One region of the Paenibacillus phoenicis genome, then DNA from elsewhere that is predicted to be linked to it. Evidence: riboswitches for the same ligand, from Rfam matches in the RefSeq annotation. Region 1 holds a riboswitch; each other region holds the start of a gene.
The links. A riboswitch is a leader RNA that binds a small molecule or an ion and turns the genes downstream of it on or off. The one in region 1 is predicted to bind cyclic di-GMP.

Region 1 (4,812 bases):
CGAGGAATCGTGTCACCTGGTTTCAAGTTGTTAAGATTTACAATCGCTGTTGGATCAGCGTTGATATCCAATGTACCTGCGGCGAACGTCCCAGTCGTTTCGACCGTATCGCTAAAGTAAGCGAACGTTCCTCCGCCGATCAATGTCAAACCGAGTGCTGCAGTTGCTACCCCAAAACCTAATGTCTTTTTGATACCCATTCCTGAATTCCTCCCTGATCTTAAATAAATTTTTTATATATAGCATCCTTATGTATACATAAGGAGAACAACCAAATCATTAGTGCTGAGCTTAGGTTGATGCGTCAATGACGTCAGGGTGCTTGGTGTCCGATTGCGATTGATTCGCTTCCGGTTTTTTTTCTTCCAGACTGGCGATGGCTTTCCACAGCGTAACCACCGCGTACAGGAACAATAGGATCCCTGGGATGATCAACAGGGTGACATTCCCCGTCTTCGTTCCAGCGAAGCTTAAGAAATAGCCCACGTACGGAACGTTAAATCCGGTATAGACGCCGGTCACATTCGCGGGGTGCACCAATTCCGAATCGGCGGAATCGTTATTATCGCCTTTCGTCCGGTACAGCACCTGGCCGTTTTGTTCGTCCTGTGTCACCTCGATGATGCGGTGGGTAATCAGCTTGTTATCGCCTGACCGGAAGGTGATGACGTCGCCGACGTTGAAACGGGTCATATCGCCGCCCGGCTTAATGGCCGCAACGGAACCGGTAGGGATGGAAGGCTCCATCGAGCCGGACAAGACCGTTTTCAGCTGATAGCCGTAGAAGTTCGGTTCGCTGCCGGAAATCTTTGAGAGGACCACCGAGCCTGCCACGGTAAAAAAGGCAACCGCCATCAGGAACGTCAGCGCGTTTCCTAACCATTTACGAATACGCATGTTATTCACCTACTTCTGAAGGAATCGCGTCCTCATTCTCGTCATCGTCATCCTCTTCATCCCCGTCGTCGTTCAAATCGATGGGCAGTTCATCCTCCGGTTTCGTCAGGATAAGACTGTCCAATGGATTTGGCTGCTCGGGGGGCAGCAGAGGTTCTAGCCCCGGTGTGCCGCTGCTAGCCGGCGCATCCGGCGGAAGGGTTGCAGATTCATCCTCTGCAACACCATCTTCTTCTGCAGGAGGTTGGACTGCTCCATCACCGGAATCGCCCACCGTCGGAGGGGGTTCTTCCTCCAACTGCTTTAATCGTTCCAGCTCCGCCAGCCGCTGTGCTTCCGCTTCTGCCAACAGTTGAGCCCGCTGCGCTTCGAGACTGGAAATCTCGGCAGTTAAGCCTGCGATTGCCGATTCCAGAGAAGCATGTACGCTCTCAAAGTACGTGCGCTCTTCGCCGGCGACCGGATCGCTGAAGGCACTTAAATCATCGGCCGACCGGGACGAAAACGGGCTGGCAAAAGCGATAGCAACAAAGCCGTTGGTCGAGAGGCTAAACTCAGATTGATGGACGGAGCGCAGGTAGCTTAAGATCTCCTGTAACGTCCCGCGAAGCGGGCCGGATAGCAAACCGCTGCCCTTCAGGAGATCCGCAATCCGGTCAAGCACCGTAGTTTGCGTGAGCTCGGCACAATTCGGCTCCAGGCCGTTTAATGAAGTCAGTAGCCCTTGAATCACGGCGGTCGCTGCCGTGATTTCCTGCACCAGCTCTTGCCAAGTGGACTGATTCAGCGCCAGTTGCTGCTGCAGCTGCTGGATTGTGGCGTTCAGCTCGCTAATCCGTGCCGATAAGCCTTCGGCTGCGTCCAGCTGCAGGCTTGCGGAGAAATCTGCGGAACCTTCCGAGCTGACCGGTCCGTCGCCGCTGGAGTACACCGCATCGGTTGAAGACGGGGGCAGCGGAAGACTGGTGGCCGGATCACTCGCATTCGGAAGAGCCGGAGACGAGATCGGAGTTGTTGTATCTATCGAAGCGCGGATTAGGCTTGCTCCGATAAGTCTTCCTTTTAAGGAAGCGGCTCGGTTCAAATGCTCGGCCAACATCGCGAGCTGGCTTTCGATTTGGCTTGGAAAGACTCGGCACGCCTTGATTTCCGTGTTATCTTCGCGTGTGCTGGTGAATTCGCCGAAGGTTGTGCCAACCTGCTGAGAAGTCCACAAGAGCAGAGTTGAGAGAATTAATCCGGACTGCAGCGATTTGACCATGTTTTGCTTCTTCCGTTTTTTGCGTAGTTTACGGATTACTTCAGCTCGGGATCTTCGCAGAATAGTCGCTCCTTTCTAGGTATGGTCCGTTATGTTCGTTAATATGTTCGTTATTAAGAACAAACACCGTGATTTGAATATACCTGAAATGGTTAACGTTAGGAAAGGCGCAAATCCAGTGATTTGTTCTTAATAAAGAACATTTATCTATTGTTTTCTTTAAAAATCTGACTAATTCACGGGATTTCACGATTTATTGTTCTCTATAAGAAACAATTCCTAGTACTTGACAAGCGGTGGTTCAATATGACAAGAACATTAGGGATTAAACAAAAAAAGCTAACCTTTTCGATGAAAACGGTATGCCGAACTTACGTGGAATGACATACTTTTCAAATTTGAGACGTTATAATAAGTACCAAGATGCATACTGACTAAGGAGATCCATTGGCATCAGAAGCACCAGATAAGGGTAAACCTGTTGAAAAGCAGGGGCACAAAGTCTCAGATCTAAGGTAGGAATACTAAGATGGCTGGACTGCCTGGGGACAAAACCAAAATAATGATCTTAGGAGGAGATTGTTGTTGAAGAAGTCCGCCCAGGTTATTTCTTATGATCGGTTCCCCGGAAACGTTGACCCGGAATGGGTGATTTTGCTCGCCATGGCAAAGGAGGAGGGGGTCTCCATTGATGAGGTTCGGCGTTTTTTAGCCGGAGATCGCCCTTATTTAAAAGAGTGGCATTTACATAACAAATAGATGATAAAGAAGAGGGAGTAAAGGGCCGCCCCATCAGGGGGACGGTTCTTTTTTGTGCTTATTCCGGCGTAAAACATTGTCCCGGCGAGGCTCAGGAAGAAAAAGGGAGATTTTTGTAAGCTGGGGGCGATTCAGGACGGCGTCTTTTATGCTAAAATAGAGGAAGTCTATTTGTACGTGATAGGGAAGGAGCGATGAAGCCGTGCGCATGAACAACATGCTGCATTTTACCGAAAATCACCGTTATTGCGTATACCGTGACTTCGGACTCAGTCCCGTCGATGGCAAAATGCTAGGTTTGATCTATCAACCGATGGTCGGGGCGTTCGCGATTTCGCTGTACCGGCTGCTGGTAGAGCATGTTCCCCAGGAGCAGGTTGGATATTCGGACGTCGAGCAGCAGCGGAAGCTGTTCCTGACTCTTGGCCTCGATCCAAGCGAGAAAGGGCGGAAGTTTCTCATCGAGCAGACTTCCCGGTTGGAGGCGGTGGGGCTGCTTCAGACGAACCGGCTCTATGTTCCGGACAGCGACGATTATATCTACGAATATGAGCTTCAGGCACCGCTGGCGCCGGCGGAATTTTTCCGGACTCAGCACCTGACTTTGCTGCTACGAGACAAGATCGGGAAATTCGCGGTCCTGTCTCTGCGGGAGCAGTTGTTCCGCGGAGAACCGGAGGCGTGGTCAGGGGTTGGCCTGAATAAGGAAAATATTACGGTTCCGTTCTATGAGATCTTTGAGCTGAACACCCATTCCATTGATTACGAGCTGGAGCAGGCGATTGCCGAGACGTCGATCGCCAGGCAGCCGGGGCTCAAGCTGGCTTTGGAAGAGGATGCGATCAACTATGCGGACATCATCCTGCGTTTTCCGCGTGAGTCCCAGAATCGCTCCTTCGTTGAGGCGCTTCGCTTTGACCCGGAAGGGATGGGCGTGGTGAATTATGTTGCCCGCAAGTACGATTTAAGCGTCCAGGATATTTGCCGGCTGCTGGATGAAGACGGCGTCTTTGATCCGGGCGGCGGGATTCTGCTGGATGCACTCCAGCACAAGGCCAACCTGCAGTTCCGCCAAGGCAAGCGCCGTCAGGAGGAACGCGAGGTAGCTTACGGCAAAATCGTCGCGTTGCGCGGCGAGGAGCCGAAAGCGGCGGCCGCTTCCGCTCAAGCGGGGAACGTGGCCGAGGAGGTTGCGGTACAGATGGAGTATTACGTTGACGTACCGCCGCAATTCCAAAGCAAATGCGATATTCACCAATATAATATGATGCTTCGCAATGAGCCGTATACCCGGTTACTGAAGACGTTCTTTCCGGGATCGATTCCGGACAACCTGCTGGACATTTTTGAGAAAATCGATTTGAACTACAAGCTGCCCGGCGAAGTAATCAACGTACTGATCCATTATTTGATGTCTTTGCTCACTTCTGGCGGGGAGCAGCGGATCAATCGCAATTTCATCGATGCGATCGCAGCCAACATGCTGCTTAAGCAGATCAACACGTATGAGCAGGCCGTACAATATATCCGCGACCAATCGAAGGTGAAGGAGAAGGTCAAGGAGAAGGCGGGCGGCGCCGCCTCCGGTGGAGGACGGGCGCGAACCTACGGCAGCCGGGGAGCGAAGCCGAAGCCGGAAATCCCGATTGTGGAACGGACTGGCCAGGAGACCGCCGTATCGGAAGAAGAATTTGCTGAGCTGATTAAGATGGCGGAACGCATGCAATCCGGAAAGCATAAAAAAGAAGTCTGAATCCGTTTAGGCTTGGGGAAGGAAGGTGACACAATCAATGGAATCACTTGGGGAACTGCTTACGCAGATGAAAAGCACGCAATTCAAACAACGCTCCGAGGAGCTGACCGCACGTCTGATGAATGACCCGCTGGTAAGGGAA
Region 2 (4,812 bases), 2.4 Mb from region 1:
TTTTGGTGTATCTTTTCATAAATCGACTGAACTTCAGATATCGCTTCATCAACGATTACTTCGGTGACCAACTCGGTATCTTCTGCCCCAATCTCGATTCCATGTTGACGTAGAAGATCAAGATGGCGAGTGTTCAAAATACTGTTCTTTGGCAGAAGCAAACTGCCTTGCTTGGAATAGATATTGTTGTTTAATCTTCTCCCAATAAACCATGTATTATCAATAAGAATCACCCCGTTTTCTTATGCCATTTGTCTAATGGTATTGCGGTCAAACGTCATTTCTTCAACTGGTTCAAAGATATCCATACTATACCGGTCCACAATGATTTTGCCTTCAAACATTTTCTTCACAATAACTTTCTTTGCAGCTTTAAGGCTTGTCCATACTCCAGTAGTCCCTCCAACATACATAGCTGAGATGGTGTCTCCCGCCTCAAGTTTGGAACCCCGACATACGGAATTGTCCAATAAGAAGATGATGTTCCCTGCTGAATAGAGATCGCATTGGATCACTCCTTCTTTACGAATGAGAATATCTCCATTCGACTTGAGAATTGATTTTTGCCCCTGATTGATGACAATTTGCACATTCGTTTCTTGACTTAATGCGACTCTCATATATGCTTCTTTCAGAATACGCAAGAAATCTTCCATTTTCGGTGCTGTCATTACCTCAATTATTTTTGTTGGTTGCAGAAATAACTCCAAGTAATAGTTCAACTGCTGTAAATCATTTTTATTGTAAGATTGAATACTAGAAATTACGCCTAACAATTCTTTCACAACATCCCCGACTTGCTGATATTTGTTTTCCGTAATCAGCACTAAGACTTGTCCATAACGTACCTGCATATTTTTCTTGGCCAACTCATGAAGCAATAACTTCGCACTTTCCATCATTTTTTCAAGTATTTCGATCAATTGTTTAGAACTGTTATAGAGTCGGTTGTAAAGCATTCCGAAATACCCTGAATAAAGATTACTTCCTATTACGTTTCCCTTGACTGCGATACTGCCAGTCGCGGTTAATGTTGCATTGAAAACACTGCCAGCCACATAAATGTTTCCAAGTGATTCAATGATCATGTTGTCCGTGACATCGCCATACACGATCACATCACCAGCAAACACAATATTTCCCGTCTGCATATCAACGTTTCCTGGTACGATAAATGCCGTGTTGATATCAAAGTATTTGATCCGATTTCCTGTAACTCTAGGTCGCCCTTCCTTTAGAGCAATGACGATGGAATCGGGTGTTATCTCCACATTATCCTTTCCTGCAATACGAATGTCCTTGACTGGTTCTGGGAGCAACACGTTTCCGAAAACATCATACCCCGCCTGGCCTTCGACAGGAGGGGTCTTTTTGGCGATAACATCTCCGCTCTTGACGGAAGGAATTTTCATATGATTTTTATAGTCGATATAACCCCTGACCTCAGTAAATATGTTCTCGATATTTTCAGAGAAATATAGATCAAGTTGTGCATCCCGACCTTGGACTGGGGCTTTACCCCTAGCAATGGTTACAGGTCGAAAAGAAGGTCGGAGGATCTCCGTTTGAATCGCCACAACATCAAGATTCATTTTTATCTTCATATTTTCAACAGCCGTAATAATATCTTGTAAACTCAAAGTTTCCAATATAATTGTAAGATCTTCCTCAGCAGTCAAAGTCACATTTAATGAAGGAGTCTTATCTGCTAATATCCACGCATATCTTTGTGTCCGATTAATAGTTAGATATGCTTCTATTTTGTCATCCGATACAGTTATCTCAAATAAAGGCTTTTCTTCAATCTCCCATTTGATCACGCTTTCAGATGTAACCTTCGTCTCTTTATCGATCTGTTTTCCATCCACCATTAACTTGACTGGTGGAGTCGCATTAATAGCCGGAAACTTACCACCATTGGTGGGGTTTCCAACCGTAATCTTGCCTTGTTCAACCTTAATAAACCCATCAGTGACCACAGCATTTGCGTCTACTCCTTGAGTAGTAGATGAGAATGATCCAGCCTCTTCACATACCTGAGAACTAGGAGCTTCGTCAAGTTTTTTCAACAAATTAATGATTTCTTGTTCACTGATATGTTCTGACATTGGAAACACCTCACTACAAGCCAGATAATATCTGAATTTTCGGATATTTAGTATGAGTCTTATGTGTGAGAGGTCCTTGAATCTATTTTCCTATCAACTATGGTTGGCTAAGGTTGTGGCAATAGATTCGAAAAACTCATTGACATCAAATGGTTTTGAAAGTACTTTTACATCCTTTTTCAGTCTAATAAATCGGGATTCGTTTCGTAGTATGCGTTTAGTGCCTCGAGTCCGTCTTTAGCTTGTAAGACAACCTCATGGCTTGCTTCGGTAACTAAGGCTGAGATCAAGAAACGAATAGAAGGGCTGTCGTCAGCGATCAGGATTCTTGCCATATTTGTCCCTCCCGAGTAAAAATAAAAAAACATCCATAGGAGTGATGTTTTAGATACATTCACCTCACTCTTGGCAACTTGGCGACCGTAGAATCAACTTCCTTAGGTCCATAGTTTTGCGTCCCTATTTTTCAATAGGTTTGCCTTTCGATATGAGAAATATGAAGTTCACGTCATCTTTCAACAATTATCCGCATAATAGACTAAATGCGACAATGCCTATAACAGTTAGTGTCATTTTGAGTCTTTAGAACTATTCGTAGTTCAATATTACTACAAAGTTATCCCAAAATAAACCCCATTTGTAGAGTATACTACGTGGAAATTGCTCCCATACTGAATAATAATAGAAAATTTAAGGGGGCGTGTTTATGACTTTAGAATTATCATTCGCCAAAGTTCTTAAGTCCTTGAGAGTTACCAAAAAGATGTCCCAAGAGGAACTTGCCTTCAGGAGTGACCTTGACCGGACATACATTTCAATGTTGGAAAGAAGTATTTATCAACCGACCCTTACAACGATATTTGCATTGTCGAAGGCTCTTAACACTACGCCTTCAGAGATGATCAAACTTGTTGAAAATGAATATGGCGAGGTTGATGATAAGGAATAACAATCCTCAGCGGAACGACATCTTTAACAGATGGTCGGAAGGATTTTGCTGTCGCCAACCCCTCTCTGGAATAACAGAGAGGACTGGCTATTGCTGTCGTAACCTATACTCAACTTGAATGTCAGAGTCCAACATCAATCGAAGAATCCAAAATAAAGATCGTATTGATAAGGAAAATCCAATATCAAAACGATCTTTTATCAAATTGCCTTATGGCAGACTATAGTAACTCTCTCAACAACTGAACCCCATCCTTTAGTCCAGCAAAGTATAACTGCTGTATTATGAGAGTATTGCGATAATTGATGATCTCTTCCATCTCAAGATATAACTCATACTGGGCTTGTGATAACTCACTTTTTAGTAAATTCTCAAGTTCTCGATGCCTGTTTTGTAATTGATCAATCTCCCGCTGCATACCCGCTTGCCTCACCAATTCATTAAACCTATGATCAAAAGCCGGTTTTAACCATTCTGGACCGAATTGTTGCATGAATACATCTCCTCCATCTAAATGTTTTGAATTAATCGAAGTTTGATGGTACATCGGGAAGGAGAGTATGACAAGCTTCCATCCTATGGTTTAAAGCCTCCATCATGTCACAGCCAAAAGCGGAATCTACGACCTGTCGAATCCAATATTCGATAAAGATCGTGATATGGTACAACAGGCATACGAGATACTCGGAATTTCCAGCAATGAATTGATTGAAGAGAAGAAAAAATTAAGCCGCCTTTGCTTTTTGGTCAAGCCCCCGTTTAGTGGACATTGGAAAAAGCCCCTAGGCTACGAGCTGGCGTCGAAACTCACTCGGCGTCAGCTTGTTTAGTTTTCTTTGTGGTCGTTTGTTGTTGTAAAACTCAATATATTCTTCAATTCGCCTTTGTGTCTCGTCTAGAGTTCGGATATGATAGGGATAGAGCCCTTCTGTTTTGAGATGCGAGAAGAAGCTCTCCATAGAGGCTTTGTCATGACAATTGCCTCGTCTAGACATGCTGATTCGGGCGCCAACCTTCAGCAGCATGTCGTGGTAGGCGTGAGGCGTGTACTGGAATCCTTGATCGCTGTGAACGATCAATCCCGTCACGTCTTTCGTTTGATTCAAGGCCTTCTCAAAGGTTTGAAGTACAAGCTGATTATCATTACGTAGACTCATGTGATACGCTACGATTTCATTATTAAATAAGTCTTACCCATTTCTGGTTAGGGGCATCCGCCTTAAATTGACGTTGCAGCGTATTCTCAGCGACGCGGCTGCCTACATTCGAAGCATAGTTAAAACGGTGCTTACGTCGAATGTGTGAACGTAGCCCTAATTGTTGCATTAAACGAAGAACCTTTTTATGATTCATCCACACCTCCTCGTCTTGCAGTAGGAAGAGTTGAATTTGTCGATAGCCGTAGATACCACGATAGCGATTATATACGGCTTGGATTAAGGCTTTTGCATCGTGATCCCGATCAATCATCTTCAATTGACGTTTCAAATAAGCGTAGTATCCACTTCTGGAGACACCAAACAACTTGCACAAGCTGCTGATGTTGTACCCTTGTGAGGCTTTCCGAATGGATGCATACCTTTGTTCTTTACCTCCTGTTTCCAGATTTCCAAACACTTTTTTAGCATTTCATTCTCCCGTTGTAACTGCTTCGTATAGCGGTCCTGATCCACATATTCCTTTCGTCTCCCCCTTTGGTCGAGTAGACCAAACTCCCCCTGTTCGCGATATTTTCGCATCCAGCGTTTCATCCGA
Region 3 (4,812 bases), 200 kb from region 1:
ACAAAACAATCGATTCATCCAATTTTTTTCGGACTTTAAGATTCTTGCTGCAAAATTCTCCCGCCAAGCTATCCAATAGTTGCTCAACGAGTTCATTTATAATACATGACTGCTCGTATAATACCAACTGTTGTGATGAATGACGAAAACGGAAAGCTATTGCTATTATCCGCTCGGTTGCATCGATTAGATGAGATGTGTCCCGATACAATTCCTGTTGCTCGGTTTGTTGGGCAAGATTAAATATACGTCTGGCTGCGACCTGTATTTTTCCCAGTTCACTTTTTAAAGCATGATAGAATTGAAATATAAGCGGAGTGTTCCCATATGGTTCTTGGGGTGTAGATTCCAATCGGATTCGGACACCCAATACACCGTAACGAACAACAAATACATAAAAGCAAATGCATACTGCCGTTAAAACAGCACGTTTGGTATCAAAGGGCGGATAGAATCGGAGCAAAGGCAGAATATAATCGAAAAGCAGTACAAAACTGATCGACGGTACAACAATCCAACAGACCACACGGTGTTGCTGTCTGATCCTCTCATCAACTTCACGGTATGCCAACCTCAAGCATGGCACTGCTGCGGTAGCGTAATAAATCATCGCCCAGAGCGGTATCGGATGTGTATCACGTGAAGCCTCTGAAGGTAGAAGAAACATGATCAGAACCGGGATCAGTGCCCCAACGATTGTGGAGCGCTTCCAACCCTTTCGCCGTTGAAACCATCCCGCATAGCTCAAGCTGAACATCAACAACGAATAAGGAGGCATGTACAAGGCTAAGAAGTAAAAAAACTCTTTTACCCATTCCAGTCCGGCTATAATTGAATCGTTTGCCAAAGGGACAATTGCGGGAATTATCTTCTCATCTATGGCGATAGTCAACTCTCCAAGTACAGAGAAAAAAGCGACTGAACCGGCCCAACGATTTGGCTCGCTTCTCGGATTGGTGAATAGCAGAATGGCGGTCATCAACAATAATGACAATACAAGCACCACTTCAGTTCCCTCCCTCGATGAGGTTCCTCGGCTTATTCGGAATCGGACATAGACGACAAAAAAGACACGTACCCTAACGTGCCTTTTCTCCAGAAGCCTGCCTTTTAGGGTAACCCGGCGATCATAGCCTTACGGCCGCAGACCCGTGGCTTTGCGTCCCCGTCTTTCGAGCGGGTTTGCCATTTTTCCTTCAGCTCATATTTATTTGGACAACCAATCGGAGATTACTTCATAACCCATTCGTCCATGGCGATGATCGAATCCCTCACCTGACCACTATAATGTCATTTAACAGCCACCAGGTGCTACTACCTAACATAGATTCGACATCAAAATCCCTCCCTCTTTTCAAGTCCTTCATTAAGATAAGCAATAGAAGCACAGTTTCGACCGAAAAACGGACCTTTGTCCTAATAACAAGCGGGAAGATATAGTCCAAATTCCTGTCTAATCCTCGCTTTATAGACATATTATACTAGAAGATTCCAGCTTTTGCGAGAATGGAGTTACAAAACTTTCCTTATTTATTTTCATCTCGAAATCGTAATATCCGAATTGGAAATATGGATTTCGAACAGCAGCGACTTTTCGTTTTCTGTAACATGTGCAAGCATTTGTTCATAAATTAGAATCAAAGCAAATCACCTGCTTTATAACCCCTTGCCCTTTTCGCTTGGGGTTCTTCTTTGTTTTTCTGTAACAGGCCATCCGTGCGGAGTTTTCGAAGAACTCCAAAGTCCTGCGAATCTGGCTTTGTATCAAAAATGGTAAAAAGGGCGTTTGACTATAGGCATTCGCCGGATACGGTCTAGGTATCTAACCATAGAATGATGCTGTAAATCAATTCGAAATGGGAGTGATCAACCGAAACCAAGTTCTAGGTTAGCCAATAATTTGTTACGAGTATCGGAATATTACAGAAATGATCAATGTAAGCATTAACTCCCCCAACTCTCTCGAAGTTGGGGGTACTTTTTAGATCTAAAATATACTATAAAAAGTAATTATGATCTTACTAGCAGTAAATGATAATCAGGCGACGCCTCTATTTTGAGAACCTCTTGAATAATTGGACTACTAGGGACATTAATGAAACCCATTTTCCTTGCCAATCCAATACTCGCCTCCGTGTTAGCATTTTCGATACAAATTCGTTCAAAACCTTTGCTTCTGGCATAATTTTTTAACCATTCGATCACTATTGTCCCAATCCCCATCCGCTCAGGGGCCAATGCAATAACACCAATAATCAGGCTTTGATAATAGACACCTTAATGGAAATAAAGCTCTGAACGTAAGTCTAGTCTAACTTTTCCTTCGGCAGAATTGATTTCAACTTTTCTTAGCGACCTTCCACCTAAATAATTTTGTACTTCGACCTTATCAGAGGTCAACTGTTCTAACAAAAGACGTAAACCATCAAAATCAGTATCTGGTATATCAAATGATTTTAGCATTGTACCATCCTCTTTCTTAATATTTTTCTAAACTTCAATAGGTATATTTCTATGCATAACAAACCCTTCTCTCTTTCAGTTACTACACCAGAAAGGATTTTTACTAACCATGTCGAAATTGGTAATTTAATCATAAGATAAGGATGATGGACATGGGAGAGCGTATCTTACATTGTGGAACTTCTTTGGAAAATTATTATACATGCGTCAATCAACAAGTAGCCGGCTTTACGAAAAGAGTCGCTAACGTGAATGACCGGGTCTATATTGTAGTGAAAGTAGGAAATAAATCACTATGCGGAGCTCGCGGTAAACTAAAAGAACCTACCGATTTTCGGCCTTGGAAAGACAGCGATCAATATCCTCAATGTTTCACTCTTTGCGAAATCGAATACTGCCAACCGTTTGACATCAGCATTCTGGAGCAAGCCGGTGGAAAGTATTGGAGCCTCAAATATGTGCAATCCGCAAAAACCATAACCGATGAGACGGCTCTGCAGTTGCTTCAGACTGGCTTTGAACAAAATCGAACCAATGATCTGTTCAAATTCGAACAGCCTTTTACGATTAACTGCAACGGTAACCCTTCTGATGCTGAAGAGTGGTCCACGGATGAGGTGACTGAAGAAAATTACCAAGAAGTCTTGAACACTGTTCCCGATGTTAAAATCAACATCACGAGCACCTATGTCACGGTCAAATTTGAGAATGAAACAGACAAAATCAAAGGACTGGAGCCGCTGGTCAACGCTAACTTTTATCATTTATTCGATGATTTTTCCGAGCATCGGTCCGTGCTTATCCCACAAAACAGAATGTTTATGACTGCCCCTAAAAAAGATGCTAATAACAAAATGATCGCTGGGATCAGCGGTTACCCAGATGCAGTGCTCGTCCGCTTCATTCCCGATAATAAAACGATGCCCATTCAAGTTAACTTAATTGAATACGAATGTTATGGACGATACAAAAAAACACGTTTGGAAAAATTCGAGCATCTAAATGGACACATTATCCCGCAGCTAATGCGGTTTGCATCCACTTTTAGCATTGCTACAGACACGAAAATCAGAGAAGATACAATTCATAAGTGGTCCGGAAAAATCATCAAATACATCAACGAGGATGATTCGATCATGTCCAAAGCAGCGACGTGGATGCACGAACTGGACCCCGAAATCAAAGAACAGAACATTTCATACAATCTTCACAGCTTGCTGGACAAGGCATTCCGTTCTAATTTAAGGATCATTTTAATTATAGATGAATTAACCTCCGAGCAAAACGAAACCATCAAAAATATCATCAACTCATTCAAATTGGAAAATAAGAAAAGCACCGACTTCTTGAGCTTCGTAGTCAAACTGCAGCAAAAAATCGATTTGCTCAACAATACGGAGGAATACGCTCTTTCACTTCAAAAGTGACTGGAAGTAGCTGAGATCGTTTTTTTCTGTTGGAATATGAGAATTGACTTTACCGGTAGAAGATCATGCCCCAAAAAATGGCACGAGCCGTCAGGCAACGTGCCGAAGGAGTTAGAATGATGGAGAATAACAAAAAAGTATTTGTACCTGATGATAAAGGGAATAAGAAACAAGGGATTGACCTTGGACATTACACGCATATTCGTGCGTATCATGCCTGTCGTCCTATTGATATGGAAAGCTACTTTTCAGAGGGCATAAAGCCTTTTAATGTAGAGGAAATGCGTCAAATTGCCACTGCCACATTTGGAATATCAGTAAACACAGTTATGGATTACGACCCTACACTGCAACCTTCCGATTCCAAGCATGTCTATTTCAGCTTGTTTAAAAAAGAACTCCTGGGCGAAAGCGGACACTATTTATGTTGGGGGAGTGAATACCTTGCCGCAATTGCTGCACAATTAGATAAAGACATATATGGGAAATATCACGATATGCTATCCAGTACCGGAATCCCCACTATTTTTGTTTGTGATGTCCCGCTAGAATTATTGCCTCAATGGCAAATAGACGATATATCTGAACACTATGATCCTCATGACAGTAACTCTGCATGCTGGATTTCAGAAAGGTTAAAACCTGAATATATTGTTGCTCATGAACATCCTTCAAAAATATATAACCCTGTCCAAAGAAGCCAGTATATAAATAAACAAACCCACTGCAAATGGTGCGTCCCTGTGCAAAAGTAGCATCGGGCCAGATTGGCCCGATGTCTTGTGACTATACTTTAAAGATAACCTCTTTCTCGACTAGTGAATAGACAAAATCCTGAATATCTCGATAGATTATATTTTGAGGATTAAAGACTAAATTAAGAACATAATGCGCGGCTTTTCGCGACTCCCACTTATTTAGG

Region 2: it holds a riboswitch for cyclic di-GMP, as region 1 does, so the genes downstream of both, U9M73_RS01805 (response regulator transcription factor) here and U9M73_RS13085 (anti-repressor SinI family protein) in region 1, are expected to answer to the same signal.
Region 3: it holds a riboswitch for cyclic di-GMP, as region 1 does, so the genes downstream of both, U9M73_RS12060 (sensor histidine kinase) here and U9M73_RS13085 (anti-repressor SinI family protein) in region 1, are expected to answer to the same signal.

What each region holds. Positions count from the first base shown of each region.
Region 1 covers NZ_JAYERP010000001.1:2,763,802-2,768,613, reverse strand. Annotated here, with positions in the region: gene U9M73_RS13100 (CalY family protein) at 1-200, opposite strand, end outside; gene sipW (signal peptidase I SipW) at 292-897, opposite strand; gene U9M73_RS13090 (hypothetical protein) at 899-2,158, opposite strand; cyclic di-GMP riboswitch class I at 2,620-2,704, shown strand; gene U9M73_RS13085 (anti-repressor SinI family protein) at 2,744-2,917, shown strand; gene U9M73_RS13080 (DnaD domain protein) at 3,120-4,670, shown strand; gene dnaI (primosomal protein DnaI) at 4,708-4,812, shown strand, end outside.
Region 2 covers NZ_JAYERP010000001.1:397,856-402,667, reverse strand. Annotated here, with positions in the region: gene U9M73_RS01815 (HD-GYP domain-containing protein) at 1-233, opposite strand, end outside; gene U9M73_RS01810 (flagellar assembly protein A) at 243-2,108, opposite strand; gene U9M73_RS01805 (response regulator transcription factor) at 2,288-2,443, opposite strand; cyclic di-GMP riboswitch class I at 2,513-2,598, opposite strand; gene U9M73_RS01800 (helix-turn-helix domain-containing protein) at 2,815-3,057, shown strand; gene U9M73_RS01795 (hypothetical protein) at 3,278-3,550, opposite strand; gene U9M73_RS22125 (IS3 family transposase) at 3,840-4,214, opposite strand; gene U9M73_RS01785 (IS3 family transposase) at 4,237-4,545, opposite strand; gene U9M73_RS01780 (helix-turn-helix domain-containing protein) at 4,542-4,812, opposite strand, start outside.
Region 3 covers NZ_JAYERP010000001.1:2,567,146-2,571,957, forward strand. Annotated here, with positions in the region: gene U9M73_RS12060 (sensor histidine kinase) at 1-1,006, opposite strand, end outside; cyclic di-GMP riboswitch class I at 1,112-1,197, opposite strand; gene U9M73_RS22200 (GNAT family N-acetyltransferase) at 2,011-2,223, opposite strand; gene U9M73_RS12065 (hypothetical protein) at 2,278-2,463, opposite strand; gene U9M73_RS12070 (hypothetical protein) at 2,616-3,890, shown strand; gene U9M73_RS12075 (hypothetical protein) at 4,010-4,645, shown strand.